Linked DNA regions of Streptantibioticus cattleyicolor NRRL 8057 = DSM 46488. The protein of the gene in region 1 interacts with the protein of each later gene in a pairwise test. Links are inferred from orthologs where the notes say so. Each region holds a gene or a part of one and is shown in the gene's direction. Other genes may lie near its edges.

Region 1 (15,020 bases):
GCTCCCAAACGGCTCCCAAAACGGGGCCACAAAGCAAACCAGGCCCGGTGCTGATCTCTCAGCACCGGGCCTGACCTGGTGTTTCTCTGTCGGGGTGGCGGGATTTGAACCCACGACCTCTTCGTCCCGAACGAAGCGCGCTGCCAAGCTGCGCTACACCCCGGTGCAACGAGGACTACTTTAGCGGACGGGGGAGCGGAGACGAAATCCGGTTCCGGCGGGGGGTGGGGTGGGGCGGAGGTGGTCGAGGGCGGCGGTGAGGATGGTGAGGAGCCAGACGGGGATGACGAGCAGGGCGGCGTCGCGGGTGAGGGCTTGGTAGGCGTGGGGGTGCAGGGGGAGGAAGGGGTGGGGGAAGCGGGTGAAGGCGCCGGGGAGCAGCAGGGCGTGCCGGTGGAGGGCGTAGCCCAGGTGGGCCAGGGGGAACGCGGGCCACAGCACGGCGTGGGCGGGGCGGAAGCGGGCCGGGGCGGTGAGCAGCAGCCAGTCGCAGACGGCGGCGGTCGGGGTGACCGTGTGCAGCAGCTGGGCGGAGATCCGGTGCGGGGCGGTCGGGGGCGCGAAGGGGGCGCCGAGGGTGAAGCCGCTTGCCGGTTCGGTGAGGAGACCGTGGAAGAGCAGGGCGCCGAGCGTGACGTAGATCATGGCGGCGCCGGTCAGCCACGCGGGCAACGGGCGCCGGCCGGACCAGGCGCGCCATGCGCCCCAGAGCGAGACCAGGGCCAGCAGGCAGTTGGCCTCGACCGCGAAGTAGCCGAAGAACCGTGACGCGCTCGGGGCGGCATGGGCGCCGAGTGCCACCCCCGCGCCCGCCGCGAGCGCGGTCAGGCCCCGGAACGCGGCGGTCAGCGGGCGGCGGTGCCGTCGGGCGGACCGGCCGGGAACGCCGCCCACCGGCACCCGGCGCAGCGCGGGCACCGGTGAAAGGGGCGAAAGGTGTGGATCGGTCACCCGGCTACGGTAGCCATCGCTCCCCGTGGCGTCCGGGAGCCGTCCCGACCGGGCGCGCCGACCCGTTCGACACCTCTCAGCGGCGGCCCCGCACCGGCTCCTCCGCGCGCTGCGTCAACGTCAGCAGCGTCGCCTCCGGCGGACAGGCGAAACGTACCGGGGTGTAGCGGTTCGTGCCGCATCCTGCGGAAACATGCAGGTAGGCGCGGCGTCCTCCGGCGCGGTGGGTGGACAGCCCCTTGACCCGCCGGGTGTCCAGATCGCAGTTGGTGACCAGGGCGCCGTAGAAGGGGACGCACAGCTGGCCGCCGTGCGTGTGGCCGGCCAGGATCAACGGGTAGCGGTCGGCGGTGAACGCGTCGAGCACCCGCAGGTAGGGCGCGTGCACCACGGCGAGCGAGAAGTCGGCGTCGTCCGCCGGACCGCCCGCCACCTGCGCGTACCGGTCCCGCTTGATGTGCGGGTCGTCCAGCCCGGTGAGCGCCACCTCGATGCCGCCGTCCAGCTTGAGCCGGCCACGGGCGTTGGTCAGGCCCGTCCACCCCGCCTCGTCGAAGGCGTCGCGCAGCTCGGTCCACGGGTTGTGGATGGCGCCGGTGACCGGGGGGTTGCCGTTGAGGCCGTGACGTCCCTGGGCGCGTTCGAACAGGTAGCGCGCGGGGTTGCGCAAGCGGGGGCCGTAGTAGTCGTTGGAGCCGAAGACGTACGCCCCCGGGAACTCCAACAGCGGGCCGAGCGCGTCCAGCACCTCGGGGACGCCCTCGGGGTCGGAGAGGTTGTCGCCGGTGTTGACCACGAAGTCGGGGCGGAGCCCGGCCAGCGACTGGAGCCAGTGGCGCTTCTTGCGCTGCCCGGCGACCATGTGGATGTCGGAGACCTGGAGGACGCGCAGCGGGCGCATCCCCGGCGGCAGCACCGGCACCTCGACCCGTCGCAGCCGGAAGGACCGGACCTCGTAGCCGGCGGCGTACGCCACCCCGGCCGCGCCGATCGCTGTCATTCCCAAGGGGATCCCGTAACGCGCGCGCATACGCCCCATCGTTGCACGCGCCACGCGGGGCGGGAAATCTTGGTGATCTCCCGCCGGCGGGGGCGCCGGGCGGCGGCGTACGCCGGAAATGTTCCGGCGCCGCGCCGTCCCCGCATGGCAGACTCCCGGTATGACCACGACGCTCAAACAGCGGCTTCAGGAGGACCTCACCGTTGCCCTCAAGGCACGTGACGAGGTCCGGCTGGCCGCGCTCCGGCTCACCCTCTCGGCCGTCAGCAAGGAGGAGACCGCGGGTACGCAGGCCCGTGAGCTCTCCGACGACGAGGTGCTGAAGGTGATCACCCGCGAGGCGAAGAAGCGGCGCGAGGCGGCGGAGGCGTTCGAGCAGGGCGGCCGGTCGGAGTCGGCGGCCCGGGAACGCGCCGAGGGCGAGATCCTCGCCGAATACCTGCCCAAGCAGCTCACCGACGAGGAGCTGGGCGCCCTGGTCGACGAGGCGGTCGCGGAGGCCGCGGCCTCCGGGACGGAGGGGCCCAAGGCGATGGGCGCGGTCATGAAGATCGCCAACGCGAAGATCGCCGGCCGCGCCGAGGGCGGCCGGGTCGCCGCCGCGGTGAAGCGCCGGCTCAGCACCTGACGGCTCGCGCCCGGCGGTAGGCGCCCCCGGTTCGCCCGTCGCCGCCGGACGCGCCCCGTCCCCCGGCGGGTCAACGGTTCACGGCTCGCCCGTCGCGCCTGTCGGGCCCCCGGGACGCGCGGCGCCCCCGGCTGCGCCCCGCCCCCAACACGCCCCCCAACACACCAACGTGCCCCCGACCGACAGGTCCGGGGCGCGTTGGGTGACCGGGTCAGGGCCAGGTCAGGCCTCCGCCGTTCTCGTTGCCGGCGATGATGCCGGGCGGGAAGTTGAAGGGGGGCTGCTGGGGGTCGGGGCCGCCGGGGGCCTTGCCGTTGTTGTGGCCGCGGCCGTGATCGTGTTTGTCACCGGCGGGGGTCTGCGGCTTCTGGGCGTCCTGGCCGCCCTTCTTGTCCGGTGTCGGGATGTTGACGGTGCGGAAGCTCTCCGCCGGCACCCCGGCCAGCGCGCCGCTGACCGCGTCCTGCCAGATGGGGGCCGGGGTGTCCTGGCCGTAGACCTTCTGGTGGTAGACGCCGCCGATGGTGATGTCGTACATCTGCACGTGGTGCGCCGGGTCGCCGACCCACACCGCCGCCGACATGTTGGGGGTGTACCCCACGAACCAGGCGGCGTAGCGGCTGTCGGTGGTGCCGGTCTTGCCCGCGCTGTCCCGGTCCTTCAGGCCGGCTTCCTTGCCCGTACCGTCGTCGACCACGCCCTTGAGCATGGTGTTGATGGTGTCGGCGGTCTGCTGCGACATCGCCCGGTGGCAGGACTCCTGGGGCACCGGGAGCGACTTGCCGGAGGTGTCGGTCACCGACTCGATGGCGGTCGGCGCGCAGTAGACGCCGCCGTTGGCGAAGGCGGCGTACGCGGCGGCCATGTCCAGCGGGGACGCCTCGTTGGCACCGAGGGTGAAGGAGGCGCCGAGGCCGAAGGAGCCGCCGCCGGCCCGCTTGTCCATGCCCAGGTTGTTGACCATCTTGACCACGTTGCACAGCCCGGTGTCGGCCTCCAGCGAGACGAAGTACGTGTTGATCGACTTCTGCAGGGCCTCGGGCATGGTGTAGGGGCCGACCTCGGACTTGTTCTCGTTGGGCACCGAGGCGTCGTCGTGCAGCCGGTGGCCGGAGCAGTCGGTGACGTCCGGGTACGGCATCTGGTACGGCGACGGGTAGCTCTGCGTCGCCGACATCCCGTTCTCCAGGGCCGCCGCGGCGGTGAACGCCTTGATGGTGGAGCCGGGCTGGTAGCCGAGGCCGCCGCCCATGTTGCGGTCGACCGAGTAGTTGATCTGCGTCTGGTGGGCGCCGAAGCCGTACGGCCGGGACTGGCCCATGGCCCGGATCTTGCCGCTGCCGGGCTCCACCATGGTGACCGCGGTGGCCACCGGGTCGGTGGTGTAGACGTGCTTGGTGACCGAAGCCTGGAGGGACGCCTGGGCCTTGGGGTCCAGGGTGGTCTTGATGGTCAGGCCGCCCTCGGTCCAGCGCTTGGCCCGGGCCTCCCGGGTCTTGCCGAAGACCGGGTTGTTCAGGAAGGTTTCGCGGACGTAGTCGCAGAAGAAGCCGGCGCCCTGGACGGCGGTGATGCAGCCGTTGCGCGGGATGCTGGGCTTGAGGCCGAGCGGCCGGGCCTGCGCCGCGGTGGCCTGGGCACGGGTGATGTCGTGCAGGTCGGCCATCCGGGAGAGCACGGTGTTGCGCCGGGTGAGCGCGGCCTTGGGGTCGTTGATCGGGTCGTAACGGGTGGGCGACTGGACGAGGCCGGCGAGGAGCGCGGCCTGGTCCAGGGTGAGTTTGTCGGCGTCGGTGCTGAAGTAGCGCTGGGCGGCGGCCTGGACGCCGTACGCCTGCTCGCCGAAGAACGTGATGTTGAGGTAGTTCTCCAGGATCTTGCGCTTGCCCAGCTCCTTCTCCACCTGGATCGCGTACTTCAGCTCCTTGACCTTGCGGCCCAGGGTCTGCTGGGTGGCCTCGGCGACCTTGTCGGGGTCGTCCCCGGCCTCCTCGATGAAGACGTTCTTGATGTACTGCTGGGTGAGGGTGGAGGCGCCCTGGGCGACCCCGCCCTGGGTCGCGTTGGTGTTGAGGGCGCGCAGCACGCCCTTGACGTCGATCGCGCCGTGCTTCCAGTAGCGCGCGTCCTCGATCGCGACGATCGCCTTCTGCATCGTCGGGCTGATCCGGTCGAGCGGTACGGAGACCCGGTCGCGCGAGTAGACGGTGGCGATCAGGCCGCCGTTGGCGTCGAGTATCCGGGAGGCCTGGCTCAGCGGGGGGCGCTTCAGCTCTCCCGGGAGCTGGTCGAACCCGGCGGCGGCGCCCTTGGCGGTCAGCCCGAGGGCACCGGTGGCCGGCAGCGCGATGCCCGCGAGCACGACCCCCGACAGCACGCTGACGCCGAGCAACTTCACGGCCTGTCGGGCCGCCGACAGGCCACCGTCCGAGCGCTTGTAAGCCATGGGCAGCAGCCTACGCGCCGATTCTCAGGACGTGCGCCCATCTGTTCGCCTACCCTGTGAACGACGCGCTCCGATGGCGCACGGTTTCGCCCTCCTTCTTCACTCTTGTGGGTGATGAGAGGTGTCCGGATTACCGACATATGCCAGAGGTCTCAGCCAGACCTTTGGGTGAAATGGCGGTGATGTCCGGCGAGTCGGGTTTGCGCTTCGCTCACTCCGGTGGGTGATCTGCCGGGTACGCATAGTCCGATCGGGCCATTCAAGATTGGGCCCGAGGGGGCTGTTGCGCCCTGCCCTCCTTCCGTAACGTCCTCAACTGGCGGCGGTGAATATGCCGCTGCCGCCGTGGGGGAGCCCCGATTCGGGAGAGGACGGCGCCAGCATGAGCTGGGTTACCGACTGGAGCGCACAGGCAGCGTGCCGGACGACTGATCCGGACGAGCTCTTCGTCCAAGGTGCGGCACAGAACAGGGCCAAGGCGGTCTGCACCGGATGCCCGGTGCGTACCGAGTGCCTGGCCGACGCACTCGACAACCGCGTCGAGTTCGGCGTCTGGGGAGGGATGACCGAACGGGAACGCAGGGCGCTGTTGCGCCGGCGTCCCACCGTGACCTCGTGGCGCAGACTGCTGGAGACGGCCCGTCACGAGTACGAGCGCAGCATGGGCCTGCTGCCCGCCGACGCCGAGGAGGACTACGCGGCCGTCGGCTGACGAGCCCGCGCCCCACCTTCGCGTCCGGCCCCGCCGGGGCCTGTACCCGCACGCCCGGTCGCTCCTCGCGCACACCGACGATCGCCGCGGCGCCCTACCGCCCTGCGTACGCACGCGCCGACCGCCGCGTCCTCCCGCGGCGGCGCGCGGCATGCCCCCGTGCGCCCCGCCCGCCGGACGCGGCCGGGGCTGACCGTACGTCAGGCTACCGAGGTCACCGGGTCGCCGGCGGCCAGCCGTTCCCCGACCGCGCGCAGCCCGTCGAGGTCGTGCACATCGCCCGGGAGGGCGGCCACCTCGGCCACCGGGACGTCCGGGTGGACGGAGGCGAAACGTTCCCGGGCGCGGCGCTCGCGCACGGTCAACTGCATCCGGTCCGCGTGCAACCGCAGCAGACCGGCGGCGAGACCTTCCGCGGAGGGCTCACCCGTCGCGTCGGCGCCGGACACCGGAGCGTGGTGGCCGGAGGGGGTGGGAGAGCCGGGGGAGCCACCGTCGGGTGTGCCGTCGTCGCGGGTGCCACGGGGGTCACGGCCGGGGAGATCGCCGTGACCGGGGTCGTCGGAGCCGTCGCCGGGGGTGCGGCCGGAGGAGCGGCTTCCTCCAGTCTTCCCGTTGTGATGATCGACAATGCCGTCGTCCGGATGGGATTCCGCGTCCGCCGTGGCGTCGTCGTCCTCAACTCCGTTGACCAGCACCTGCGTTGACGGCTCGTCGAGCAGATCTTCCAGCGCCTCGGCCGCCGCGAGGGCGCGCTCCGCGGTCAGCGTGGTGGCGCCGCTGCCGTGCACCCGGTTGAGCACCAGCCCGGCCAGCGGCATCCGGTCGGCGGCCAGCCGCTCCACGAAGTACGACGCCTCGCGCAGCGCGTCCCGTTCCGGCGCCGCCACCACCAGGAACGCGGTGCCCGGCGCCTGGAGCAGCCGGTAGGTGGCGTCGGCCCGCTTGCGGAAGCCGCCGAACATGGTGTCCATCGCGGCCACGAAGGTCTGCACGTCCTGGAGGAGATGGGCGCCGACGACCTTGCTCAGCGCGCCGGTCATCATCGACATGCCGACGTTGAGGAACTTCATCCCGGCCCGGCCGCCCGCCTTGGCCGGCGCCATCAGCAGCCGGATGAACCTGCCGTCCAGGAACGAGCCGAGCCGGCCGGGCGCGTCCAGGAAGTCCAGCGCCGACCGGCTGGGCGGGGTGTCGACCACGATCAGGTCCCACTCGTCGCGCGCTCGCAACTGGCCCAGCTTCTCCATGGCCATGTATTCCTGGGTGCCCGCGAACCCGGCGGAGAGCGACTGGTAGAAGGGGTTGTCCAGGATCGCCTGGGCGCGCTGCGGATCGGCGTGCTGCTCGACGATCTCGTCGAACGTCCGCTTCATGTCCAGCATCATCGCGTGCAGCCGGCCGCCCGCCGACTCGTCCACCCCGGCCACCCGGCGCGGGGTGTTGTCGAGTTCGGTGAGCCCCATGGACTGGGCCAGCCGGCGGGCCGGGTCGATGGTGAGCACCACGACGGTACGGCCGCGTTCGGCCGCGCGGACGCCGAGCGCGGCGGCCGTGGTGGTCTTGCCCACCCCGCCCGAGCCGCAGCAGACGATGATCCGGGTGGCCGGGTCGTCCAGCAGCGGATCGATCTGGAGAGGCGGTGTCTCCCAGGTCATCGGCGCGACCCCCTGACGTCCCGTACGGCGGCGTCCGCGCCGCCGAAGCCCTGTGCGCGCAGCGACCTGGCCAGGGCGTAGACCCCGCCGACGTCCACCCCGTCCGGCAGCATGCGCAGTTCGAAAGTGGGCAGCCCGAGGGAGTCCAGGTCGGCGCGCTGCCGTCGTTCCAGCATCACCCGGCCGGCGTGCTCGCGGGCCTGCTCCAGCAGCGGGTCCACCAGGCGTTCGGCCAGGCCGCCGCGCCGGGCGCCGCCCAGTCCGGCCTGCGAGAGCGCCTTGGCCACCGCGGTACGCCGGGTGGCCGGGACGTCCTCGTCCAGCGCGACCGTCAGCGTCCGGTCGTCGAGGACCACCGGACGCACCATGTTGACCACCGCGGCGCCCACCGGCAGCCCCGCGGCCCGCAGCTCGGCGACGCCGTCCACGGTCTCCTGGACCGGCATCTCCTCCAGCAGCGTCACCAGGTGCACCGCGGTCTCGGCGGACTTGATGACCCGCATCACCGCCTGCGCCTGGTTGTATATCGGGCCGAACCGGGCGAGCCCGGCCACCTCGTCGTTGACGTTGAGGAAGCGGGTGATGCGTCCGGTGGGCGGGGCGTCCATCACCACCGCGTCGTAGGTGCGGGCGCCCGGGCGTTCCTTGGCGTGCGCGGGGTTGCGGCGCCGGACCGCCTCGCACGCCTTGCCGGTGAGCAGCACGTCGCGCAGCCCGGGGGCGATGGTGGTGGCGAAGTCGACCGCGCCGATCTTCTTCAGCGCCCGGCCCGCCCGGCCGAGCTTGTAGAACATCTCCAGGTAGTCCAGCAGGGCCAACTCGGGGTCGATGGCGAGCGCGTAGACCTCGCCGCCGGACCGCCGGCCACCGCCCTCCGCCGGGCCGGCCGGGCCGATGGCCACCTTTCGTTCCTCGTACGGCAGCGCCTCGGTCTCGAAGAGCTGGGCGATGCCCTGCCGCCCCTCGACCTCGACGAGCAGGACCCGTCTGCCCTCGGTCGCCAGGGCGAGCGCCAGTGCGGCGGCGACCGTGGTCTTACCGGTGCCGCCCTTGCCCGTGACGATGTGGAGCCTCGGGGAGGCTGTCTGCTGGGCGCTCACACATCCGAGCCTAACCAGTCGGGCCGGATGCCACGCACAGGGCCGCCCTCGACTGGGGGAGCGGACGCGTCCCGCCCCGGCCCGAAGCATTACAGTCGCCCCATGACCAAGTGGGAATACGCGACCGTGCCGCTCCTCGTGCACGCCACCAAGCAGATCCTCGACCAGTGGGGTGAGGACGGCTGGGAACTCGTCCAGGTCGTCCCCGGCCCGAACAACCCGGAGCAGCTGGTGGCGTACCTGAAGCGGCAGAAGTCATGAGCGCGTCGCGAAGCGACTCCGTTGAGGGTGGCGGTGGGCGACGGGAGGGCATGAGTGCCGTTGAGACGAGGATCGCGGAGCTGGGGCTGACGCTGCCCGAGGTCGTCCCGCCGCTCGCGGCCTACCAGCCGGCCGTGCGCTCCGGCTCCTTCGTCTTCACCTCCGGCCAGCTCCCCATGGTGGACGGTAAGCTGCCGGTCACCGGCAAGGTGGGCGCGGAGGTCACCGCGGAGGAGGCCAAGTCCCTCGCGGCGACGTGTGCGTTGAACGCGCTGGCGGCGGTCAAGACGGTCACCGGTGACCTGGACCGGATCGTGCGGGTGGTGAAGGTGGTCGGCTTCGTCGCCTCCGCCGCGGACTTCACCGGTCAGCCCGGGGTGATCAACGGCGCGAGCGAGCTGCTCGGGCAGATCCTCGGGGACAAGGGCGTCCACGCCCGCAGCGCGGTCGGCGTCGCGGTGCTGCCGCTGGACGCGCCCGTGGAGGTCGAGATCCAGGTGGAGATCGCCGGCTGACCCCCGGTCCCGGCCGGGACGTCCTCTCGAACATCGGCACGGCAGCGCATAGCATCCGGCCATGACGACGACCAAGGGCACGCCGCCGGGACCGGACGCACCGCGGTCCGGCGGCGCGCAGGCGGCTCCGGCCCAGGGGCCGGACGCGCGGTCCCGTTCCTCCCGTACCGCCAAGGGATGGTTCCCGCCCTCCTGGCCGGCCCGGATCCGGGCGCTGACGGAGGGCAGGCTCAACCCCGTCGAGCCGCGCCGGGCGGCCACCGTGCTGCTGCTGCGCGACGCCCCCGGCGGACCCCAACTCCATCTGCTGCGCCGGAGCGCCTCCATGGCCTTCGGCGCCGGCGCCTACGCGTACCCGGGCGGCGGGGTCGACCCGCGGGACGAACGCCCGGTGCGCTGGGCGGGGCCGGAACGGGAGGTGTGGGGCGGGCTGCTGGGGCTCGACCCGGTGTCGGCGCAGGCGGTGGTGTGCGCCGCGGTGCGGGAGACGTTCGAGGAGTCCGGGGTGCTGCTGGCCGGCCCCGACGCCTCCTCGGTGGTCGCCGACACCAGCGGTGACGGCTGGGAGGCCGACCGCCGGGCACTGGTCGGCCGGGAGCTCTCCTTCGCCGACTTCCTCGCCCGCCGCGACCTCGTCCTCCGCTCCGACCTGCTCGGGCCGTGGGCCCGCTGGATCACCCCGGAGTTCGAGGAGCGCCGCTACGACACCTGGTTCTTCCTCGCCGCGCTGCCGGCCGGGCAGCGCACCCGGGACGTCTCCGGCGAGGCCGACCGGGTGGCCTGGCTCTCCGCCGGTGCCGCGGTGGCCGGGTACGACCGCGGTGAGTTGCTGATGATGCCGCCGACCATCGCCACGCTGCGCGCGCTGCTGCCGTACGCCACCGTGGCCGACGCCTTCGCCTCCTGCGCCGGCCGGGACATGACGCCGGTGCTGGCCCGGGCTGAACTCGTCGGCGACGAGGTGGTGTTGCGCTGGCCCGGGCACGAGGAGTTCACCCGGCACGTGGAACGGGGCGGCGCGACGGATGACGGCGCCGTGCCGGGGCATCCGCACAGTGAGGACCCGACGACGCCAGCCCGAGGAGCCGAGTCATGACGGCCGCCATCCTGCCCGGTGCCCCGCAGCCCTCCGTCGGCGGCCCCGCCACCCCCCGCGCGGTCTGCGTGCTCGCCCCCAACCCGTCCCCGATGACGCTGGACGGCACCAACACCTGGATCGTCTCCGAGCCGGACTCGCCGCTCGCCGTGGTGGTCGACCCCGGCCCGCTGGACGACGCACATCTGCGCACCGTGATCCGTACCGCCGAGGAGGCCGGCAAGCGGATCGCGCTCACCCTGCTCACCCACGGCCACCCCGACCACGCCGCAGGGGCGGCCCGGTTCGCCGAGCTGACCGGCACCCGGGTACGGGCGTTGGACCCGGCGTTGCGGCTGGGGGAGGAGGGGCTGGCGGCCGGGGACGTGATCACCACCGGCGGGCTGGAGTTGCGGGTGCTGGCCACCCCGGGGCACACCGCCGACTCGCTCTCCTTCCACCTGCCCGCCGACGGCGCCGTCCTCACCGGCGACACCGTGCTGGGCCGGGGCACCACCGTGGTGGCCCACCCCGACGGCCGGCTCGGCGACTACCTGGACTCGCTGCGCCACCTGCGGACGCTCACCACGGACGGCGGCATCGAAACGATTCTGCCCGGCCACGGCCCGGTGCTGGACGACGCCCGGGGCGCCGTGGAGTTCTACCTGGCGCACCGGGCGAGCCGGCTGGCCCAGGTGGAGACCGCGGTGGAGGCCGGTCACCGCACCGCCGCCGAGGTGGTGGCGCACGTCTACGCCGACGTGGACCGCGCCCTGTGGCCCGCCGCCGAGCTGTCGGTGCGGGCCCAGCTGGACTACCTGCGCGAGCACGGCCTGATCTGACGGCACGGGCCGGGAACGGAAGCGGGCGGGCGGATGGTCTCCGCTCGCCCGTTCCCGCAGCGTCCGGTCGGTCAGCGCGACCGCTTGGCCAGCCGCTCGACGTCCAGCAGGATCACCGCGCGGGCCTCCAGCCGCAGCCAGCCGCGCTGGGCGAAGTCGGCCAGCGCCTTGTTGACCGTCTCGCGGGAGGCGCCGACCAGCTGGGCCAGCTCCTCCTGGGTCAGGTCGTGCACCACGTGGATGCCCTCGTCGGACTGGACGCCGAAGCGGCGCGACAGGTCCAGCAGGGCCTTGGCGACGCGGCCGGGGACGTCGGAGAAGACCAGGTCGGACATGCTGTCGTTGGTGCGCCGCAGCCGCCGGGCGATGGCCCGCAGCAGCGCCACGGCGACCTCGGGGCGGGCGTTCATCCACGGCTGGAGGTCGCCGTGGCCCAGGCCGAGCAGCTTGACCTCGGTCAGCGCGGTGGCGGTGGCGGTACGCGGGCCCGGGTCGAAGAGCGACAGCTCGCCGATCATCTCCGAGGGGCCGAGCACGGCCAGCATGTTCTCGCGCCCGTCCGGCGAGGTGCGGTGGAGCTTCACCTTGCCCTCGGTGACCACGTACAGGCGGTCACCCGGGTCGCCCTCGTGGAAGAGCGAGTCACCACGCGCGAGCGTGACCTCCGTCATGGAGGCGCGCAGCTCAGCGGCCTGCTCGTCGTCGAGCGCCGCGAAGAGCGGTGCGCGCCGCAGAACGTCGTCCACGAGGTCTCTCCTTGTTGACTTCCACCGACCGGGACCTGTCCCCATCATGCCGGACGGTAAAACAGTGCGATCAATCACAAGTGTGTCCTATGCCGGGCCCGGGGCGTGCGGCGGGGTCGAAATGGCCGGTCGCGGCGGTGCGGCCGGGGCGCCGTCATCGTGGTGGCCAAGGGCGGATCCGGGCGCCGAGCCTTAGGCTGGCCGGGTGCCTGATACGCCAAGTGCGCCGAGGAAGAAGCAAGATGGCGGATCCGTCCGGGTGACCGCCGCCCCGGATTCCGCTGTGAGCGAACAGCCTGCCCGTACGGCCGAAGCGGCTCCGCGCAAGCGCGCCCCGGGCGGGAAGGCGGCCCCCGCGAAGGCCCCCGCCAAGAAGGCCGCGCCGAGGAAGGCCGCCGCGAAGAGGCCCGCCGCCAAGCAGGCCCCCGCGGCGAAGGGCCCCGCGAAGAAGCCCGCGGCCAAGGCCGAGTCCCGTACCGCACTGGTCCGGCGGGCCCGGCGGATCAACCGCGAGCTGGCCGAGTTCTACCCGTACGTCCACCCCGAGCTGGACTTCGAGAACCCGTTCCAGTTGCTGGTGGCCACCGTGCTGTCGGCGCAGACCACCGATCTGCGGGTCAACATGACGACCCCGGCGCTCTTCGCCAGGTACCCCACCCCGGAGGAGATGGCGGCGGCCGATCCGCAGGAGCTGGAGGAGATCGTCCGGCCCACCGGCTTCTTCCGGGCCAAGGCCAGATCGCTGCTGGGGCTGTCGGCGGCGCTGCGTGACCGGTTCGGCGGCGAGGTCCCCGGGCGCCTGGAGGACCTGGTGACGCTGCCCGGGGTCGGGCGCAAGACCGCCAACGTGGTGCTCGGCAACGCCTTCGGTGTCCCGGGGATCACCGTGGACACCCACTTCGGCCGGCTCGCCCGCCGCTTCGGCTGGACCACCTCCGAGGACCCGGAGAAGATCGAGGAGGAGGTCGGCTCCCTCTTCCCGAAGTCGGAGTGGACGATGCTCTCGCACCGGCTGATCTTCCACGGCCGCCGCGTCTGCCACTCCCGCAAGCCGGCCTGCGGCGCCTGCCCGATCGCCCCGCTGTGCCCCTCCTACGGGGAGGGCGAGACCGACCCGGACAAGGCGCGCAAGCTGCTGAAGTACGAGCTCCAGCCGGGCGGCACCGGGCAGCGGCTCAAGCCGCCGCCGTCCTTCGTGGAGCACCAGAAGGCCGTCCACCAGCCGGTGGTCCCGGCGGGGGAGGGGGAATGACGACGGCCGGGTGCGATGTGCGCGGGCTGCCCGCCTGGCTGGCGCCGGTCGCCGAGGTGGCCGCGGTGCTGCCGCCGGAGGAGCTGAGCCGCTTCCTGCCGCCGGCCGACGGCGGGCGTCCGTCGGCCGTGCTGATCCTCTTCGGGGAGGGCCCGGACGGCCCGGAGCTGCTGCTGATGGAGCGCTCCCGGTCGCTGCGCTCGCACGCCGGCCAGCCCTCGTTCCCCGGCGGCTCCCTCGATCCGCAGGACGGCGACCCGGAGGGCGAGGGTCCGGTCCGGGCCGCGCTGCGCGAGGCGTGCGAGGAGACCGGGCTGGACCCGGCCGGGGTGCAGATCTTCGGGGTGCTGCCCCGGCTCTACATCCCGGTCAGCGGCTTCGTGGTCACCCCGGTGCTCGGCTGGTGGCGGGAGCGCAGCCCGGTGCGGGTGGTCGATCCGGCCGAGACGGAACGGGTCTTCACCGTCCCCGTCGCCGAACTCGCCGATCCGGGCAACCGGGCGATGGTCACCCACCCCAGCGGCCACCGCGGCCCGGCCTTCCTCGTGTGCGATGTCCTGGTATGGGGCTTCACCGCCGAACTCATCGACCGCATCCTGTACTTCAGCGGCTGGGAGCGGGAGTGGGACCGGGAAAGGGAAGTCCCGCTGGCCCGTCGTACGTGAGACGGTATCCCGGTGAACGCGCTGGACGTCCTGCTCTTGCTCGCCGCCGTGTGGTTCGCCGTGATCGGCTACCGGCAGGGATTCGTGGTGGGCATCCTGTCGGTGCTGGGTTTCCTCGGGGGCGGTCTCGCCGCGATCTACGTCCTCCCCGTCATCTGGGACGGGGCGATGGGCAACGCCACCCCGGGGACGTTCAGCGCGATCATGGCCGTGGTGGTCGTGATCGTCTGCGCCTCGGTGGGACAGGCGTTCACCACGCACCTGGGCAACAAGGTGCGCACCCGGATCACCTGGTCCCCGGCGCGGGCGGTGGACGCCACCGGCGGCGCGCTCGTCAACGTGCTGGCGATGCTGCTGGTGGCCTGGCTGATCGGCTCCGCGCTGGCCGGCACCGCGCTGCCCACCATCGGGCGTGAGGTACGCGCCTCCAAGGTGCTCACCGGGGTCTCCCGGATGATCCCGCAGCGCGCCGACATGTGGTTCGCCGACTTCTCCTCGGTGCTGGCGCAGAACGGCTTCCCGCAGGTGTTCACCCCGTTCTCCAGCGAGCCGATCGCCCCGGTGCCGGCCCCCGACCCCAGGCTCGCCACCGCCCCCGCGGCGCTCCGCGCCGAGCGCAGCATCGTCAAGGTCACCGGCACCGCCGGCGGCTGCGGCAAGCTGCTGGAGGGCAGCGGCTTCGTCTTCGCCCCGCACCGGGTGATGACCAACGCCCACGTGGTCGGCGGGGTCACCGATCCGGTGGTCCAGGTCGGCGGCGAGGGCCCCACGTACCAGGGCAAGGTCGTGCTCTACGACTGGCAGCGGGACATCGCCGTGCTGGACGTGCCCTCGCTCGACGCCCCCGCCCTCGACTTCGTCGGCCACCCCGCGCACAGCGGCGACGGCGCCATCGTGGCCGGCTTCCCGGAGAACGGCGGGTACGACGTGCGGGCCGCCCGGGTCCGCGCCCGCATCCAGCCGCACGGCCCGGACATCTACCACCGCGGCAACGTCAGCCGTGACGTCTACTCGCTCTACACCACCGTCCGCCAGGGCAACTCCGGCGGCCCGCTGCTCACCCCGGACGGCGAGGTCTACGGCGTGGTCTTCGCCAAGTCGCTCGACGACGACCGCACCGGCTACGCGCTCACCTCGCACGAGGTACGCACCGACGTCGCCGCGGGCCG
Region 2 (15,572 bases), 1.4 Mb from region 1 along the record:
CGGTGGGAGGTGGCGTGGCTGTGTTCCTCCTCGAAGCCGCCGGCGTCGGGCATGCCGGGCACCCGGCGCCGGGTGGAGTGCAGGCAGCGGGCGGCGCCCAGGCCGTCGGCGACGCAGTGGCCGAGGCCGGTGGCGGTCTCGGCGTACCCGAGGACGAGGGCGCGGGCGGCGTCCTCCTCACCCAACAGCGCCCGTACCCGGTGGCCGAGGGTGAGCCCGGCGTCGCGGACCGTCTTCGGGTGCTGCGGTACGTGCTTGCCGAGCACGGTGGAGACCAGCAGATGGGCCCGCCGGGGGTTGTCGCGGACCGCCAGGCCGACGAGCCCGGGCAGTCCGGGGGAACCGGTGAGGGTGACGCCGAGCCGGTCGGTGACCCACTGGCCGGGCCATATGTGCTCTGCTGCCATGCGTGGAGTGCTCCAAGGGGTGGGGGCGGCCGGTGGTCAGGCGCCGGGTGCGGGGGTGCCCGCGGCGAGCAGGTCGGCGAGGGTGACGTCCGGGCGGGCGACGCCGAACGCCCGGGCGCGGCGCAGGGTGCGTTCGGCCCAGGCGCGGTGCGGCTTCACCTCGTTCATCTTGTTGGTGTAGGCGGAGCGCAGCACCCCGCCGCCGTTGCCGGGGCCGGTGATGTCGGTGGCGTCGCAGAACTCCTCGTGGGTGACGACGGAGAGCGCGTGCACCGGGGCGATGTGGCTGGGGTGGATGCAGGTCTTGCCCAACAGGCCGTTGGCGTGGTCGAGTTCGACCTCGCGCAGCAGTCCGTCGAGGTGGCCGCCGGGCGGCCGGGGTCCGGGGGTCCGCGGCCGGCGCGGGAAGTACTCCCAGACCGGGCCGGTGAGGGTGAAGCCGGTGCCGTCGGCGCGGCCGAGGACGTTGACGACGTCGCCGATGAGGGCGGCGAGCAGGGCGATGTCGTAGGCGGTGGTGCCGGGGGCGCGGCGCAGCCCGTAGGCGGCGCACAGGTCGGTGACGCCGAGCCGCAGGGCGAGGACCCGGTCGCGGTACTTGGTGACGGTGCGGGCGATGCCGTCGAGGGTGGCGGTACGGGTCTCCAGGTGGAGCAGGTCGGGGGATTCCAGCACCGGCATGGCCAGCAGGCGCCGTCCGCAGGCGGCTTCGGCCTCGGTGAGCGCTTCGAGGAACGGTATCCCGCTGCACTCGGTGAACTTCGGCAGGACGAATCCGGTCAGGACGCGGACCGCGGGGCCGAGCCGGGTGACCAGGGCGGTGATCTGGCCGGGGGTGCGTACCCGGACGAAGAGCAGCGGCAGCGGGCCGGATCCGGGGGCGCCGGTGGGCTCGGCGGCGAGCGCGGTGAGCTGTGCGACGAGGTTGGCCTCGGCCCGGCCGACCTCGCCGTCGGGTATCGCGTCCTCCAGGCAGAGCACCATGGAGACCACGCCGCGGGCGGCCTGGCGGCGTACGTCGGCGGCGAGGCGGGGCCGGGTCGCGGGGCTGTAGAGGGTGGCGCCGAGGGCGGGGGCGAGGACGTCGAGCGGGGCGGCGGCGTCGAACTCGGCGGGTGGGAGGTGGAAGAGTTCGTCGCGCACGCGCGGCGCGAGGTGTCCGAAGTGCCGCATACGCTCCCCGGTGGGTCGTGGTGTGCCGTCCCCGCGCCGCGCCGAGGACCACCTCGCACGACGCCTGGCCGACAATCGTACGCAGGCTTATGGGACGGTCTTTACCAACCCTTGTGCGACCCCTTGCTACCGCCCGGGTACCGGGCGGCCCCTGCGTTGTCGGCCCGGGTGGTGGTTGGCAGGATGACGGACATGACGCACGAGATGGTGAAGGGGTCGAACATCCCGCTGGAGGCGTCCGCGGTGCGGGCGGTGCTGAGCTGGACGCCCGGCTCCGGGGTGCCCGACGTCGACCTCTCGGCGCTGCTGGTGGGCGGGGACGGCAAGGTGCGTTCCGACGCCGACTTCGTCTTCTACAACCAGCCGCGGCACCCCTCGGGCCTGGTCGCGCACGGCCCCAAGGAGCCCGTCGGGGACGGCCTCGCGGACCGGGTGGAGGTGCGGCTGGCGGCGCTGGAGCCGTCGGTGGCCCGGGTGGTGCTGGCCGCCTCGGCGGACGGCGGACGCTTCCGCGCGGTCGCCGATCTGCGGCTGCTGCTCTTCGACGCCGCGGCCGGTCGGGACGCCGCGCCGCTGGCCCGTTTCGCGGTGGTGCCGGACACCGGCGCGGAGTCCGCGCTGATCTGCGGTGAGCTGTACCGGCGGGAGGGCGGCTGGAAGTTCCGCGCGCTGGGCCAGGGGTACGCCAGCGGGCTGGTGGGGCTCGCCACCGAGTTCGGCATCGCGGTGGAGGGGGACGACACGGACGGTGCCGCTGCGCCGCCGACGGTTCCGGCGCCCGCCGCGCCCGTTCCCACCGGTCCGGTGCCCACGGTGGCCGCCGCTCCCCCGCCGCTCCCGCCGCGGCCCGCCACGTACCCCCAGGCGCCGGTGGCCACCCAGCCGATGGCCGTGCCGGGGTACGGCTACCCGTCGGCCGGTTACGGGTATCCGGCACCGCCGTCCTACGGTTACCCGCCGCAGCCCGGGGCCCCGGGGTATCCGCCGCCGGGCTACGGATACCCGCCGCCGCACGCGGCCGGCTATCCCCCGCAGCCCACCGTGCCGGCCTTCGTCATGCCGCCGCAGGGGCCGCAGTTCCAGCGCGGCCGGTGACCGCCCGGGGGCGCCGCGGTCAGACCTTGGACTTGTAGCCGCGTCCCCATTGCAGGCCCCACCCGTACAGCCGGTCCAGCTCGGCCTGGAACCCGTAGACGTAGCGCACCTCGCGGCGCACGTACAGCTCGCCCTTGCGGTTCTCGATCAGCACCACCGCGCACGAACGGGCCTGCGGGGCGCGCTCGTTGAGCGCGATCTCGATCTGCGGGCCGCTGCTGGGGTAGAGGGTGACCATGCCGTGGGTCCGGTCGAAGGCGGGGGTGCCGTCGTAGATGTAGACGAAGACCAGCAGCCGGGTGAACTGGTCCTTGTGGTCCAGGTTGATGGTCATCGTCTCACCCGAACCGGAACCGAACCGGTCGTCACCGCTGAGGTGAATGTAGGGCGGCTCGTTGACGTTGCCGTAGAACTCGCCCAGCGGCTGGACGACGCCCTTGCTGCCGTCGGCCAGCTCGTACATGCACGCCAGGTCGAGGTCGACGTTGACCATGGCGGGGCCCTGGGCCTGCACCAGTTCGGGGTTGAAGACCGAGAACGGGCGGCGCCAGGCGGAGCTGCGCGGGTACTGGTCGCCGATGTCCGAAGTGCGCATCCGCCAGGTCAGGTTGACCCGCAGGTTGCCGCCCGCGGAACCCTGCTGGTTGAGCGAGACCACCGGGCGGCGTTTGGTGAGGGTCACCGTGTGCGAGGTGCCCATGTCGAACCCGGATCTGCCGCCGCGCAGGAACTCCCACATGCCGCCCCTCCCCTGGGCCATGTCGCCGCGCGCCCGCCCCGGCGGGGCCGCGCGGCGCCTTCCGTACGCCGGACCGGGACGGTCAGACCTTGGTCGCCACCTCGGCCTGCCGGTCCGGCTGTCCGGAGCCTTCCCCGAGTCGGCGGTTGCGTACCACCGAGGAGCCGAACGAGGCCGCGATGAGCACCACGCCGATCAGGCCGGTGACCACCTCGTTGACCTCGAACTTGATGGTGAGCAGCAGGATGACGGCGAGCGCGCCGATCGCGTAGTGGGCGCCGTGCTCCAGGTAGACGTAGTCGTCCAGGGTGCCCTTGCGGACCAGGAAGACGGTGAGCGAGCGGATGTAGAGGGCGCCGATGCCCAGGCCCAGCGCCATCTTGAAGATGTCGTTGGTGATGGCGAAGGCGCCGATGACGCCGTCGAAGGAGAAGGAGGCGTCGATGACCTCCAGGTAGAGGAACATGAAGAAGGCCGCCTTGCCGGCCAGCCCGATCACCGAGCCGGTCCGCGGGGCCGGCGCCGCCTCCTCGGACTCGTCGTCCTCGGCCTCCTCCAGCCGGTCCTCGAAGAAGCCGGAGACCCCGCCGACCACCAGGTACGTGATGAGCCCGGCGACCCCGGCCAGCAGCACGGTGGCGGTCTTGTCGACCGTGCCGCCGCCGTGCACCGGGACCTCGGTGGCCACCGTCATGGCGGCGACCAGCAGCACCACCAGGGCGACCACGACGGAGAGCGACTCCAGCTTGCCGAGCCGGGCCAGCGGACGCTCCAGCCAGCCGAGCCAGGAGATCTCCCGCTCCTCGAAGAGGAAGTCCAGGAAGATCATCAGCAGGAAGACCCCGCCGAACGCGGCGATCGCCGGATGGGCGCTGGTCACCAGGTGTTCGTAGCGGGTGGGCTCGTTCACCGCGACCTTGACGGCCTCGATCGGCCCGATCTTGGCGGTGATGGCCACGATGACCACCGGGAAGACCAGCCGCATGCCGAAGACGGCGATCAGCACGCCGAAGGTGAGGAAGATCCGCTGCCAGAACGGGCTGAGCTTGCGCAGGATGCCCGCGTTGATGACCGCGTTGTCGAAGGAGAGCGAGATCTCCAGGACCGACAGGATGGCGACGACCGCCAGACCCTCCCACCCCCAGACGACCGCGGAGAAGGCGAGCGCCACCGCGGTGACGGCGAGCGACCAGCCGAAGGTTCTGACGAGCACTGTGATCCCATCCTGTTGAGGTGCGCCCCGCGATCGGCACCGCGACTTTACGAAACGTTGACCCCGAAGTCCAGGGCGATCCCGCGCAGCCCGGAGGCGTACCCCTGGCCAACCGCCCGGAACTTCCACTCGCCCTTGTGCCGGTAGAGCTCGCCGAAGATCATCGCCGTCTCGGTGGAGGCGTCCTCGGTGAGGTCGTAGCGGGCGATCTCCTTCTGGTCGGCCTGGTTGACCACCCGGATGTAGGCGTTGCTGACCTGGCCGAACGTCTGCGCGCGGGCTTCGGCGTCGTAGATGGAGACCGGGAAGACCACCCGGTCGACCCGCTCGGGGACGCGGGTGAGGTCCACCAGGATGGTCTCGTCGTCGCCGCCGGTGCCGCCCACCAGCTCGTCCCCGGTGTGTTCGACCGATCCCTCGGGGCTGGTGAGGTTGTTGTAGAAGACGAAGTACTCGTCGCCCAGCACCCGGGGTCCCGAGCACAGCAGGGCGCTGGCGTCCAGGTCGAAGTCGGCGCCGGTGGTGGTACGGGCCTGCCAGCCGAGGCCGATCTGCACATGCGTGAGGTTGGGCGCCTCCTTGGTCAGCGAGACGTTGCCCCCCTTGGCGAGCGTGACACCCATCCGCTGCTTCCTCCCCGGTGCTGGTGGTCTACGTGGCCGTCCGGCGCCCGGCCGTCCCGCGCGGAGCGGGGCGCCGGACGGCCCAGGTGGTCCGTCCCGCCATGTGATGACGCCTGGAGCGGGCCGTGGGGTTGAGCCCGCCGGCCCGCGCGGGGCCGGCGCCGTGCCCGTGCTCGCGGCCGGCCGCTAGACGTTGACGCCGAAGTCCTGGGCGATGCCGCGCAGTCCGGAGGCGTACCCCTGGCCGATGGCCCGGAACTTCCACTCGGCGCCGTTGCGGTACAGCTCGCCGAAGACCATGGCGGTCTCGGTGGAGGCGTCCTCGGTGAGGTCGTAGCGGGCGATCTCCTTCTGGTCGGCCTGGTTGACCACCCGGATGTAGGCGTTGCGCACCTGGCCGAAGCTCTGCTGGCGGCTCTCGGCCTCGTAGATGGAGACCGGGAAGACGATCTTGGCGACGTCGGCCGGGACGGCGGCCAGGTCGACGTTGATCACCTCGTCGTCGCCCTCGCCCTCACCGGTGAGGTTGTCCCCGGTGTGCTCGACCGAGCCGTCCGGGCTCTTGAGGTTGTTGAAGAAGACGAAGTGCTGGTCCGTGAGGACCTTGCCGGCCGCGTCGGTCAGCAGGGCGCTGGCGTCCAGGTCGAAGTCGGCGCCGGTGGTGGTGCGCGCGTCCCAGCCGAGGCCGACGTGGACGGCGGTGAGGTTGGGCGCCTCCTTGGTCAGCGAGACGTTGCCACCCTTGCTGAGGCTGACTCCCACGAGTCCTCCCAATGGTCCGAGGGGAACGTTGAGCCCAGCGCTCCCGTTGTGCGGTGTCCTTTGAGGAACGAGCCGATCCTAGTGACCGGTTCCCGCCCGGGGCAGCGGTCGTAACGCACCCCGGGCCGCCGGTGAGGCGGACGGCTCACAGCGTGGCGAGGGCCTTGGCGTACTCGCCCAGGTCGCGGGCGTCCGGCAGCCCGTTGACCACCGTCCAGCGCACCGTGCCGGCCTTGTCGACGATGAAGGTGCCGCGCAGCGCGCACCCCTTCTCCTCGTCGAAGACGCCGTAGGCCCGGCTGGCCTCGCCGTGCGGCCAGAAGTCGGAGAGCAGCGGGTAGTCGAGGCCCTCCTGCTCGGCGAAGACCCGCAGCGCGAACGGGGAGTCGTTGGAGATGGCGAGGAGCTGGACGTCGTCGTTGACGAACGTGGGCAACTCGTCGCGGAGCGCGCACAGCTCGCCGGTGCACACCCCGGTGAAGGCGAACGGGTAGAAGAGCACGACGACGTTCTTCTCGCCGCGGAAGTCCGAGAGCCTGACGGTCTCGCCGTGCTGGTTCCGAAGCGCGAAGTCGGGGGCCTGGGAGCCGGCCTCGATGGCCATGGGGCACTTCCTTCCGGTTGCGTCTCGCCGGTGGCGCCGCGCCGTCGGTGGCGGGCGGCGGTCACAGTCTTTCACTGCCCCGGCCGGGCCCGGCAGGCACACCGCCCCCCGCGGTCCGGCGGCGCCGGTCCACGGGGGGCGGGAGAGGGATCGGATCGAGGTGCGCCCTGGGCACTCACGGCACTCCGGCGCGCGGGGCGGCCCGGTTCACGCCGGGCGCGTCAAGGAGCGCGCCACCGGCGCCCGAGGGGCACCACGGCGGCCGTGGGCACGACGCGGCCGGAGCCGGCCGGACGGGCCTGGGGTGTCCGCGCGGCGCCGGAACGCCGGTCCGCTCAGCGGCGACCGCTCTTGGCGGCCTTGGGCGTCACCAGACGGCTGCCGCTCCAGTCCTTGCCGGCGCTGAAGGTCTTGGTCTGGGCCAGTCCGGCGGTCTGCGCGGCCTCCCCGATGTCGCTGGGCTCGACGTAGCCGTCGCGGCCGGTCTTCGGGGTCAGCAGCAGGATCTCACCGCCCTCCTCGATCAGGCCGATGGCGTCCACCAGCGCGTCCGTAAGGTCGCCGTCCTCGTCCCGGAACCAGAGCAGCACGGCGTCGGCCACGTCGTCGTAGTCCTCGTCGACGAGGTCCTGACCGATGATGGCCTCGATACCTTCACGGAGCTCCTGCTCGACGTCGTCGTCGTAGCCGATCTCCTGGACCACCTGTCCGGGCTCGAACCCCAGCCGTGCGGCCGGGTTGGTCCGCTCCTCCGCGTGGTCCGCGGTCGCGCTCACGGATTGCCTCCTGTCTTGGGGATGTCTGCCACCCCGCGCAGTGCAGGGTATTGGCCGTAGTCCACACGGACCGGGCGGATCGCGCAAGTACCCGGCTCCCGATCCCGCCCAAACGTTGACGTGTCGCCGCACAACGCACCGGGTATGTGATGCCAGTCACTCCATTTTGCCCTTGTTGCGACGATAAGCGGCCGGGCGAGCCGACGGAAGCCGAACGGCCGTACCTCGCCAGGACGGGTGTCCGCTCCGCTCCCGGCTGGGCGTAGAGTTGCGATTTGGCCGTCGGCGATCACAGGTCGGCCGGCGGCGGTCGCAGCACAGCCGGTCTCGCCGGGTGGTGGTTACCACTCAGTAGAGGTGACGGATCTCCAGCCGCGGTACACGATGGAGGCGGCGCGACACAACAGAGCAAGACCTAGTAGCGAAGGAACAGCGTGGCTTCCGGATCCGATCGCAACCCGATCATCATTGGCGGCCTTCCCAGCCAGGTCCCGGATTTCGATCCCGAGGAAACGGCGGAATGGCTCGACTCGCTCGACGCGGCCATCGACGAACGCGGCCGTGAGCGCGCCCGCTACCTGATGCTCCGCCTCATCGAGCGTGCCCGTGAGAAGCGGGTGGCCGTGCCCGAGATGCGCAGCACGGACTACGTGAACACCATCGCGACCAAGGACGAGCCGTTCTTCCCGGGCAACGAGGAGATCGAGCGCAAGATCCTCAACGCGACCCGCTGGAACGCCGCCGTGATGGTCTCGCGCGCCCAGCGGCCCGGCATCGGCGTCGGCGGCCACATCGCGACCTTCGCCTCCTCGGCCTCCCTGTACGACGTGGGCTTCAACCACTTCTTCCGCGGCAAGGACGACGGCCGCGGCGGTGACCAGATCTTCTTCCAGGGCCACGCCTCGCCGGGCATCTACGCCCGCGCCTTCCTGCTGGACCGCCTCTCCGAGCGGCAGCTCGACGCGTTCCGCCAGGAGAAGTCGAAGGCCCCCGACGGCCTGTCGAGCTACCCGCACCCGCGGCTGATGCCGGACTTCTGGGAGTTCCCCACCGTCTCGATGGGCCTCGGCCCGCTGGGCGCGATCTACCAGGCGCGGATGAACCGCTACCTGCAGGCGCGCGGCATCGCCGACACCTCCGACTCGCACGTGTGGGCGTTCCTCGGCGACGGTGAGATGGACGAGCCGGAGTCGCTCGGCCAGCTCTCGCTCGCCGCCCGGGAGGGCCTGGACAACCTGACCTTCGTGGTCAACTGCAACCTCCAGCGCCTCGACGGCCCGGTGCGCGGCAACGGCAAGATCATCCAGGAGCTGGAGTCGGTCTTCCGCGGCGCGGGCTGGAACGTCATCAAGCTGATCTGGGACCGCAGTTGGGACCCGCTGCTGGCGCAGGACCGGGACGGCGTGCTGGTCAACAAGCTCAACAGCACCCCGGACGGCCAGTTCCAGACGTACGCCACCGAGACCGGCGCGTACATCCGCGAGCACTTCTTCGGCGGCGACCACCGGCTGCGCAACATGGTCGAGGGCATGACCGACGACCAGATCCTGCACCTGGGCCGGGGCGGTCACGACCACCGCAAGATCTACGCGGCGTACAAGGCGGCCAAGGAGCACAAGGGCCAGCCGACGGTGATCCTCGCCCAGACGGTCAAGGGGTGGACGCTGGGCCCCAACTTCGAGGGCCGCAACGCCACCCACCAGATGAAGAAGCTGACGGTCGAGGACCTCAAGCGCTTCCGCGACCGGCTCCACCTGCCGATCTCCGACAAGGAGCTGGAGGACGGCCTGCCGCCGTATTACCACCCTGGCCGGAACTCCGAGGAGATCCAGTACATGCACGACCGCCGCAAGGAGTGCGGCGGCTACGTGCCCACCCGGGTGGTCCGCGCCAAGCCGCTGAACCTGCCGGACGACAAGGTCTACGCGGCCGTCCGCAAGGGCTCCGGCCAGCAGTCCATCGCCACCACGATGGCGTTCGTGCGGCTGCTGAAGGACCTGATGCGGGACAAGGAGATCGGCAAGCGCTTCGTGCCGATCGCCCCGGACGAGTACCGCACCTTCGGCATGGACTCGCTCTTCCCGTCCGCCAAGATCTACAGCCCGCTGGGCCAGCTGTACGAGTCGGTCGACCGCGAGCTGCTGCTGGCGTACAAGGAGGCGCCGACCGGCCAGATGCTGCACGACGGCATCTCGGAGGCGGGGTGCACCGCCTCGCTGATCGCCGCCGGTTCGTCGTACGCCACCCACGGCGAGCACATGATCCCGGTGTACGTCTTCTACTCGATGTTCGGGTTCCAGCGCACCGGTGACCAGTTCTGGCAGATGGCCGACCAGCTCGCGCGTGGTTTCGTCCTGGGCGCGACCGCCGGACGCACGACCCTGACCGGTGAGGGCCTCCAGCACGCCGACGGCCACTCGCAGCTGCTGGCCTCGACCAACCCGGCCTGCGTCGCCTACGACCCGGCGTTCGGCTACGAGATCGCGCACATCGTCAAGGACGGTCTGCGCCGGATGTACGGCCCGGACAGCGAGGACGTCTTCTACTACCTCACCGTCTACAACGAGCCCATCCAGCACCCGGCCGAGCCGGAGGGCGTGGACGTCGAGGGGATCCTCAAGGGCCTGTACCGGTTCAAGGCCGGTGAGGCGGGCGCCGTCCCGGCGCAGATCCTGGCCTCCGGTGTCGCGGTGCCGTGGGCGGTCGAGGCGCAGAAGATCCTCGCCGAGGAGTGGAACGTCAAGGCCGACGTGTGGTCGGCGACCTCCTGGAACGAGCTGCGCCGCGACGCGGTGGCGGCCGAGCAGCACAACCTGCTCCACCCGGAGGAGGAGCAGCGCGTCCCGTACGTGACCCGCAAGCTGAGCGGCGCCCAGGGCCCGTTCGTGGCGGTCTCGGACTGGATGCGTTCGGTGCCGGACCAGATCGCCCGCTGGGTGCCGGGCACCTGGCAGTCGCTGGGCGCCGACGGCTTCGGCTTCGCCGACACCCGTGGTGCGGCCCGCCGCTTCTTCCACATCGACGCCCAGTCGGTGGTGCTGGCGGTCCTGACCGAGCTGGCCCGGGAGGGCAAGGTGGACCGCTCGGTGCTCAAGCAGGCCATCGACCGCTACCAGCTGCTGGACGTGGCGGCGGCCGACCCGGGCGCGGCCGGCGGCGACGCGTAACGCCTCTGGGCGACCGCGAAGGCCGGCCGGGATCATCTTCCGTTCTAGTGGTCGTCGCAACACCCCAGTTCAGGGGATGCTGCGATGGACTTCAAGATCCGGGAGATCCGGACGGTGGCTCAGGGGCCCAAGAAGCTGCTGCGTGAGCGGGAGGCATACTCCCAACTCATGCAGCAGGGCCTGAGCAACAAAGAGGCGTGCCGGATCGTCGGTATCAACGAGAAGACCGGCCGGCGATGGCGGAACGGCCGCAGCGCGGACCGCCGGCAGAAGGCGGCGCCACCGATCCACGCGGTGGTGCCGCCTTCTGGTCCGTCCCGGTACCTGCGCGAGGACGACCGGATCTACATCGCCGACCGGCTGCGGGAGAAGGCCACGGTTCGGGCGATCGCGGCCGAGCTGGGCCGCAGCCCGTCGACCGTCAGCCGCGAGATCCGCCGCAACCGGCATCCGGGCAACGGCCAGTACCGACCACACGCAGCCCAGGCCCGTGCCGATGCCCGCCGGCCCCGCCCCAAGCCGGGGAAGATCAGCCAGAACCCCGAACTGCGGCGCTTCATCCAGGATCGCCTGCATCTACGGTGGAGCCCCGAGCAGATCTGCCAGGCTCTGCGGGCACAGTTCCCCCAGCGGCCGGAGATGCACGTGGTCCACGAGACGGTCTACCAGGCCCTCTATGTCCAGGGCCGGGGAGAGCTGCGCCGCGAGCTGGCCCGCGCCCTGCGGACCGGCCGCGCCCGGCGCAAGCCTCGCCGCCAGGCCCAGCAGCGCCAACCGCGGTTCTCCACTCCCATGGTGATGATCAGCGAACGGCCCGCCGAGGCGGAAGACCGGGCCGTGCCCGGCCACTGGGAGGGCGACCTCATCATCGGCAAGGACGGAGCCTCCGCCATCGGCACCCTGGTCGAACGAGCCACCCGCTACGTCATGCTCCTGCACCTGCCCGACGGCCGCAGCGCCGAGCACGTCCGTGACGCCCTGACTGACACCGTCCAGACGCTGCCCGCCCACCTGGTGCGCTCGCTGACCTGGGACCAAGGCGCGGAGATGGCCGCGCACGGCGCGTTCACCATCGCCACCGACATCCCGGTCTACTTCTGCGATCCGGCCAGCCCCTGGCAGCGCGGCTCCAACGAGAACACCAACGGCCTGCTGCGGCAGTACTTCCCCAAGGGCACCGACCTGTCCGTCCACACCCGCGAGCACCTGGACGCCGTCGCTGCCGAACTCAACGGCCGCCCACGCAAAACGCTCGGCTGGGAAACCCCAGCCGAGCGCCTGCATAAACTGCTCGCGGCCTGATCAACACGACCACGTGTTGCGACGACCCCTAGAAACCGCCCATCCCCGGCCGGGCCTTCGGTGTTTTGTCGGCGTCAGATGTGCACGCCGCCGCCCGAGGCGGCGTTCTCGCCGCGCTTGGTGAAGACGGCGACCACGGCGGCCACCGCGGCCACGATCGCGGCGACGGTGAAGGCCAGGGCCATTCCGGAGACGAACGTCTGGTGGGCGACCCGGGTGATCACCGGGACGAGCTGGCCGGGGACGCCCTTGCCGATCGGGGCCACGCCGACGGCGACCGCGTCGGAGGCCTGGGCGGCCTGGCCGGGCGGCAGCTCGGGCAGCCCGGCGGCGGCCCAGTTGCGCGGCAGCAGGTCGTCCACCTTGGCGGCCATGACCGCGCCGAGCACGGCGGTGCCCAGCGAGCCGCCGACCTGCATGGCGGACTGCTGGAGGCCGCCGGCCACCCCGGACAGCTCCAGCGGGGCGTTGCCCACGATGACCTCGGTGGCGCCGACCATCACCGGGGCGAGCCCGAGGCCGAGCAGCGCGAACCACACCGAGGTGGCCGCCGTGCCGCTGTCCGCCGTGAGGTTGGCCATGCCGATCATCGCGACGGTGGTGAAGACCATGCCGCCGACCAGCGGGATGCGCGGGCCGAACTTGGTGATCAGCGCGCCGGCCACCGGCGAGGAGACGATCATCATCGCGGTGAGCGGCAGCAGGTGGACGCCGGCGGAGACCGGGGACATCCCGTGCACGTTCTGCAGGTAGAAGGTGACGAAGAACAGGCCGCCCATGAAGGCGAAGGCCATCAGCACCATCAGCACGACGCCGGCCGACAGCGGCACCGAGCGGAAGATCCCCAGCGGGATCAGCGGCTCGCGGGACCTGGTCTCCCACAGCGCGAAGAGCAGGAAGAGGGCGACCGCGCCGCCCAGGAAGCCCAGCGTGGCCGCGTCGCCCCAGCCCCACGCCGGGGCCTTGATCAGACCCCAGATCAGGCAGAACATCGCGCCGGAGAGCAGCGCGATGCCGGGGATGTCGAAGGACTTGGCGGCGTTCTCGGCGCGCATGTCCTTGAGGATCACCAGGCCGAGGACGAGCGCGAGCACGCCGACGGGGACGTTGATGAAGAAGACCGACTCCCAGTTGACGTGCTCGACGAGCAGGCCGCCGATGATGGGGCCGGCGGCGGTGGAGGCGCCGATGACCGCGCCCCAGATGCCGATGGCGGTGTTGAGCTTCTCGGCCGGGAAGGTGGCCCGCAGCAGGCCCAGGGCGGCGGGCTGGAGGAGCGCGCCGAACAGGCCCTGGAAGACCCGGAGCACGATGACCATGGTCACGCCGTCGGACAGGCCGATCAGTCCGGAGGTGAGGGCGAAGCCGGCGATGCCGATGAGGAAGGTCTGGCGGTGGCCGAACCGGTCGCCGAGCTTGCCGGCGGTGATCAGGGAGACGGCCAGCGCGAGCAGGTAGCCGTTGGTGATCCACTGCACGTCGGCAAGGGAGGCGCCGAGGTCCTTCTGGATGGCCGGGTTGGCGATGGCGACGATCGTTCCGTCCAGCGCCACCATCATCACGCCGATGGCGACCGAGAACAGGGTCAGCCAGGGGTGGCCGCGCAGGGACTTGCGGGGCGCCGGTATTCGGTCCGACGCCTTGTCGGTGACGACAGGAGCTTGGGTCATGGCGTGAGATTATGTCAGCGGCTGACAATTGACAAACACATTCAGTAGCAGGTAACTGACACATCTGCCACGGGTAGGGTGACCAGCGGCAAGAGCACAAGGAGGTGGCCTGAGGTGACGAAGACCACGGCGTCCGCGCACCCGGCACCCGGCGTCTGCGGACTGCGCGAACGCAAGAAGCAGCGCACCCGGGACGCACTTGTCCGGGCCGCCATGCAGTTGTTCACCAGCCAGGGTTTCGAGCGGACCACGGTGGACGAGATCGCCGAGGCGGTCGAGGTCTCGCAGCGCACCTTCTTCCGCTACTTCACCAACAAGGAGCACGCCGCGCTCGCCCTCGACGACCTGATCGAGGAGCGTTTCCTGGCGGCGCTGCGGGAACGCCCCGCGGACGAGCCGCCGTTGGAGGCGCTGCGCCACGCCGTGCTCGGGGTCTGGGACGACGTGTCCACCGCGATCCACGAAGTGGTGCCGATCGACCTGTACATGCGGATGTACCAGGTGATCGAGTCCACCCCGGCGCTGCTCTCCGCCCGGTTGCGGCGCGAGGCGCAGATGGAGACCAGGATCACGGCCGAGATCGCCCGGCGCACCGGCCTCGATCCGCGCACCGATCTGCGGCCCAGGGTGCTGGTGGCGGCGTTCGGCGGGGTGATCCGGGCCGCGTCCGAGCACTGGGGCCACTGCTCGGAGGGGAGCGTCGCCGCGATGCGCAGCAGCTTCCGGCGGCATCTGGAGACCCTGGGCCCGGCGCTGGCCGGGAGTTGGCAGTCCGTCACCCCGTAACACCGCGCCTACGCCACGTCAACACGTTTTCTGGTCCATTAAGAGCACTTCTGACCGTTTTAAACGTGAGGTGCGTCACCGTATTCACGTCCGGGGACCACGATCTCCTATGGTGGCCCGCGGTGAATGTCTTCGACGAGCGCGCCGGCGCTCCCTCTCCCCGATCCCTCGGCTGGTACTGGCTGCGCGTCATCACGCAGGACCTGAGCTCGCCGGGGCGCGCTGCGTTGGCGGTGGTGGTGGTCTTCGTGCTGCTGGCCACCAGCGGCTGGACCGCGATGCGCCATCAGAAGGCGCCGCAGGACCCGCGGGCCGCGGCCGTCTCCGCCTGGCTGCACGGCTCGGTGGCCGGACGCCGGCTGCCCGACCCGCAGACCGCCGGGGCCGGCACCGTGGCACGGTTCCTGGCCTCGCTGACCACGGCCCAGCGGCTGCGGCTGGCCGACCGCTACCCGCTGGTCGTGGGCAACCTCAACGGCGCCCCGGCCGCCCTGCGTTACCGGGCCAACCGGATCGCGCTGGGCGAGGCGCAGCGGCAGGCCGAGGAGCGTTCGCACGCCGCCGACCTGACCGCCGACGGCCGCCAGTCCGCGGCCCAACTCGCCCACCGCTACGCCTCGTTGCGCTCCCCCGGGCGGCAGATCCTGGCGTTCGACCCCGGCGGCCAGGGGCGGGTGGCCGAGGTCTTCGGCGACCTGGCGACCGCCCGGCGCACGGCGGTGGTGGTGCCCGGGGTGGACACCAACGTGATGACGTTCGAGAAGACCGTGAAGGCGTACTCCACCCCGGTCGGCATGGCGCAGGCGCTCTACGACTCCGAGCGCGCCGCCGACCCGCACGCCCGGGTGGCCGTGATCGCCTGGGCGGACTACACCACCCCGCAGGGCGTGGGGCTGGACGCCTCCACCGGCGAGCTGGCCGAGGCGGGCGCGGTGCGCCTCAACGCCCTGGTGCGCGGGCTGCCGGAGGGCTCCCGGGTGCAGCTGTTCTGCCACTCCTACGGTTCGGTGCTGTGCGGGGTGGCCGCCGCCCGGCTGCCGCAGCGCAAGGTCACCGACATCGTGGTCTACGGCAGCCCGGGGATGCGGGCCGACAACGTCGCCGGGCTGCACACCCGGGCCCGGGTGTGGGCGGCGCGGGACGCCACCGACTGGATCCAGGACGTGCCCTACCTGGAGGTGGCCGGCCTCGGCCACGGCACCGACCCGGTCTCCACCGCCTTCGGCGCCCGGGTGGTCTCCGCCGCCGGGGCCCG

The links.
Region 2: the proteins of nth (region 1) and aceE interact in binary tests that used the Escherichia coli proteins (3 or more experiments, as listed by UniProt). The link is inferred for Streptantibioticus cattleyicolor NRRL 8057 = DSM 46488 from one-to-one orthologs.

Annotation. Positions count from the first base shown.
Region 1 is NC_017586.1:3,016,664-3,031,683, reverse strand. The notes cover bases 11,424-14,189. They hold nth (endonuclease III), read left to right. Parts: upstream 11,424-12,193; coding sequence 12,194-13,186; downstream 13,187-14,189. Other genes in these bases: SCATT_RS13470 (MarP family serine protease), read left to right, coding at 13,864-14,189; SCATT_RS13475 (NUDIX hydrolase), read left to right, coding at 13,183-13,851; SCATT_RS13485 (Crp/Fnr family transcriptional regulator), read right to left, coding at 11,424-11,934. Also shown: SCATT_RS13535 (Pr6Pr family membrane protein), read right to left, coding at 181-951; SCATT_RS13530 (metallophosphoesterase), read right to left, coding at 1,028-1,981; SCATT_RS13525 (GatB/YqeY domain-containing protein), read left to right, coding at 2,112-2,579; SCATT_RS13520 (transglycosylase domain-containing protein), read right to left, coding at 2,791-5,025; SCATT_RS13515 (WhiB family transcriptional regulator), read left to right, coding at 5,408-5,737; SCATT_RS13510 (ArsA family ATPase), read right to left, coding at 5,938-7,395; SCATT_RS13505 (ArsA-related P-loop ATPase), read right to left, coding at 7,392-8,495; SCATT_RS37690 (DUF4177 domain-containing protein), read left to right, coding at 8,598-8,756; SCATT_RS13500 (RidA family protein), read left to right, coding at 8,807-9,271; SCATT_RS13495 (NUDIX hydrolase), read left to right, coding at 9,333-10,367; SCATT_RS13490 (MBL fold metallo-hydrolase), read left to right, coding at 10,364-11,188; more of SCATT_RS13485, read right to left, coding at 11,260-11,423; more of SCATT_RS13470, read left to right, coding at 14,190-15,020. UniProt on the Escherichia coli protein: DNA repair enzyme that has both DNA N-glycosylase activity and AP-lyase activity. The DNA N-glycosylase activity releases various damaged pyrimidines from DNA by cleaving the N-glycosidic bond, leaving an AP (apurinic/apyrimidinic) site.
Region 2 is NC_017586.1:1,591,873-1,607,444, forward strand. Bases 7,442-10,759 are described here. They hold aceE (pyruvate dehydrogenase (acetyl-transferring), homodimeric type), read left to right. Parts: upstream 7,442-7,826; coding sequence 7,827-10,559; downstream 10,560-10,759. Other genes in these bases: SCATT_RS06865 (IS30 family transposase), read left to right, coding at 10,728-10,759. Also shown: SCATT_RS06820 (HpcH/HpaI aldolase/citrate lyase family protein), read right to left, coding at 444-1,580; SCATT_RS06825 (TerD family protein), read left to right, coding at 1,773-2,675; SCATT_RS06830 (TerD family protein), read right to left, coding at 2,695-3,414; SCATT_RS06835 (DUF475 domain-containing protein), read right to left, coding at 3,497-4,627; SCATT_RS06840 (TerD family protein), read right to left, coding at 4,675-5,250; SCATT_RS06845 (TerD family protein), read right to left, coding at 5,437-6,012; SCATT_RS06850 (peroxiredoxin), read right to left, coding at 6,158-6,616; SCATT_RS06855 (DUF3052 domain-containing protein), read right to left, coding at 6,952-7,392; more of SCATT_RS06865, read left to right, coding at 10,760-11,861; SCATT_RS06870 (MFS transporter), read right to left, coding at 11,936-13,531; SCATT_RS06875 (TetR family transcriptional regulator), read left to right, coding at 13,646-14,317; SCATT_RS06880 (alpha/beta hydrolase), read left to right, coding at 14,440-15,572. UniProt on the Escherichia coli protein: Component of the pyruvate dehydrogenase (PDH) complex, that catalyzes the overall conversion of pyruvate to acetyl-CoA and CO(2).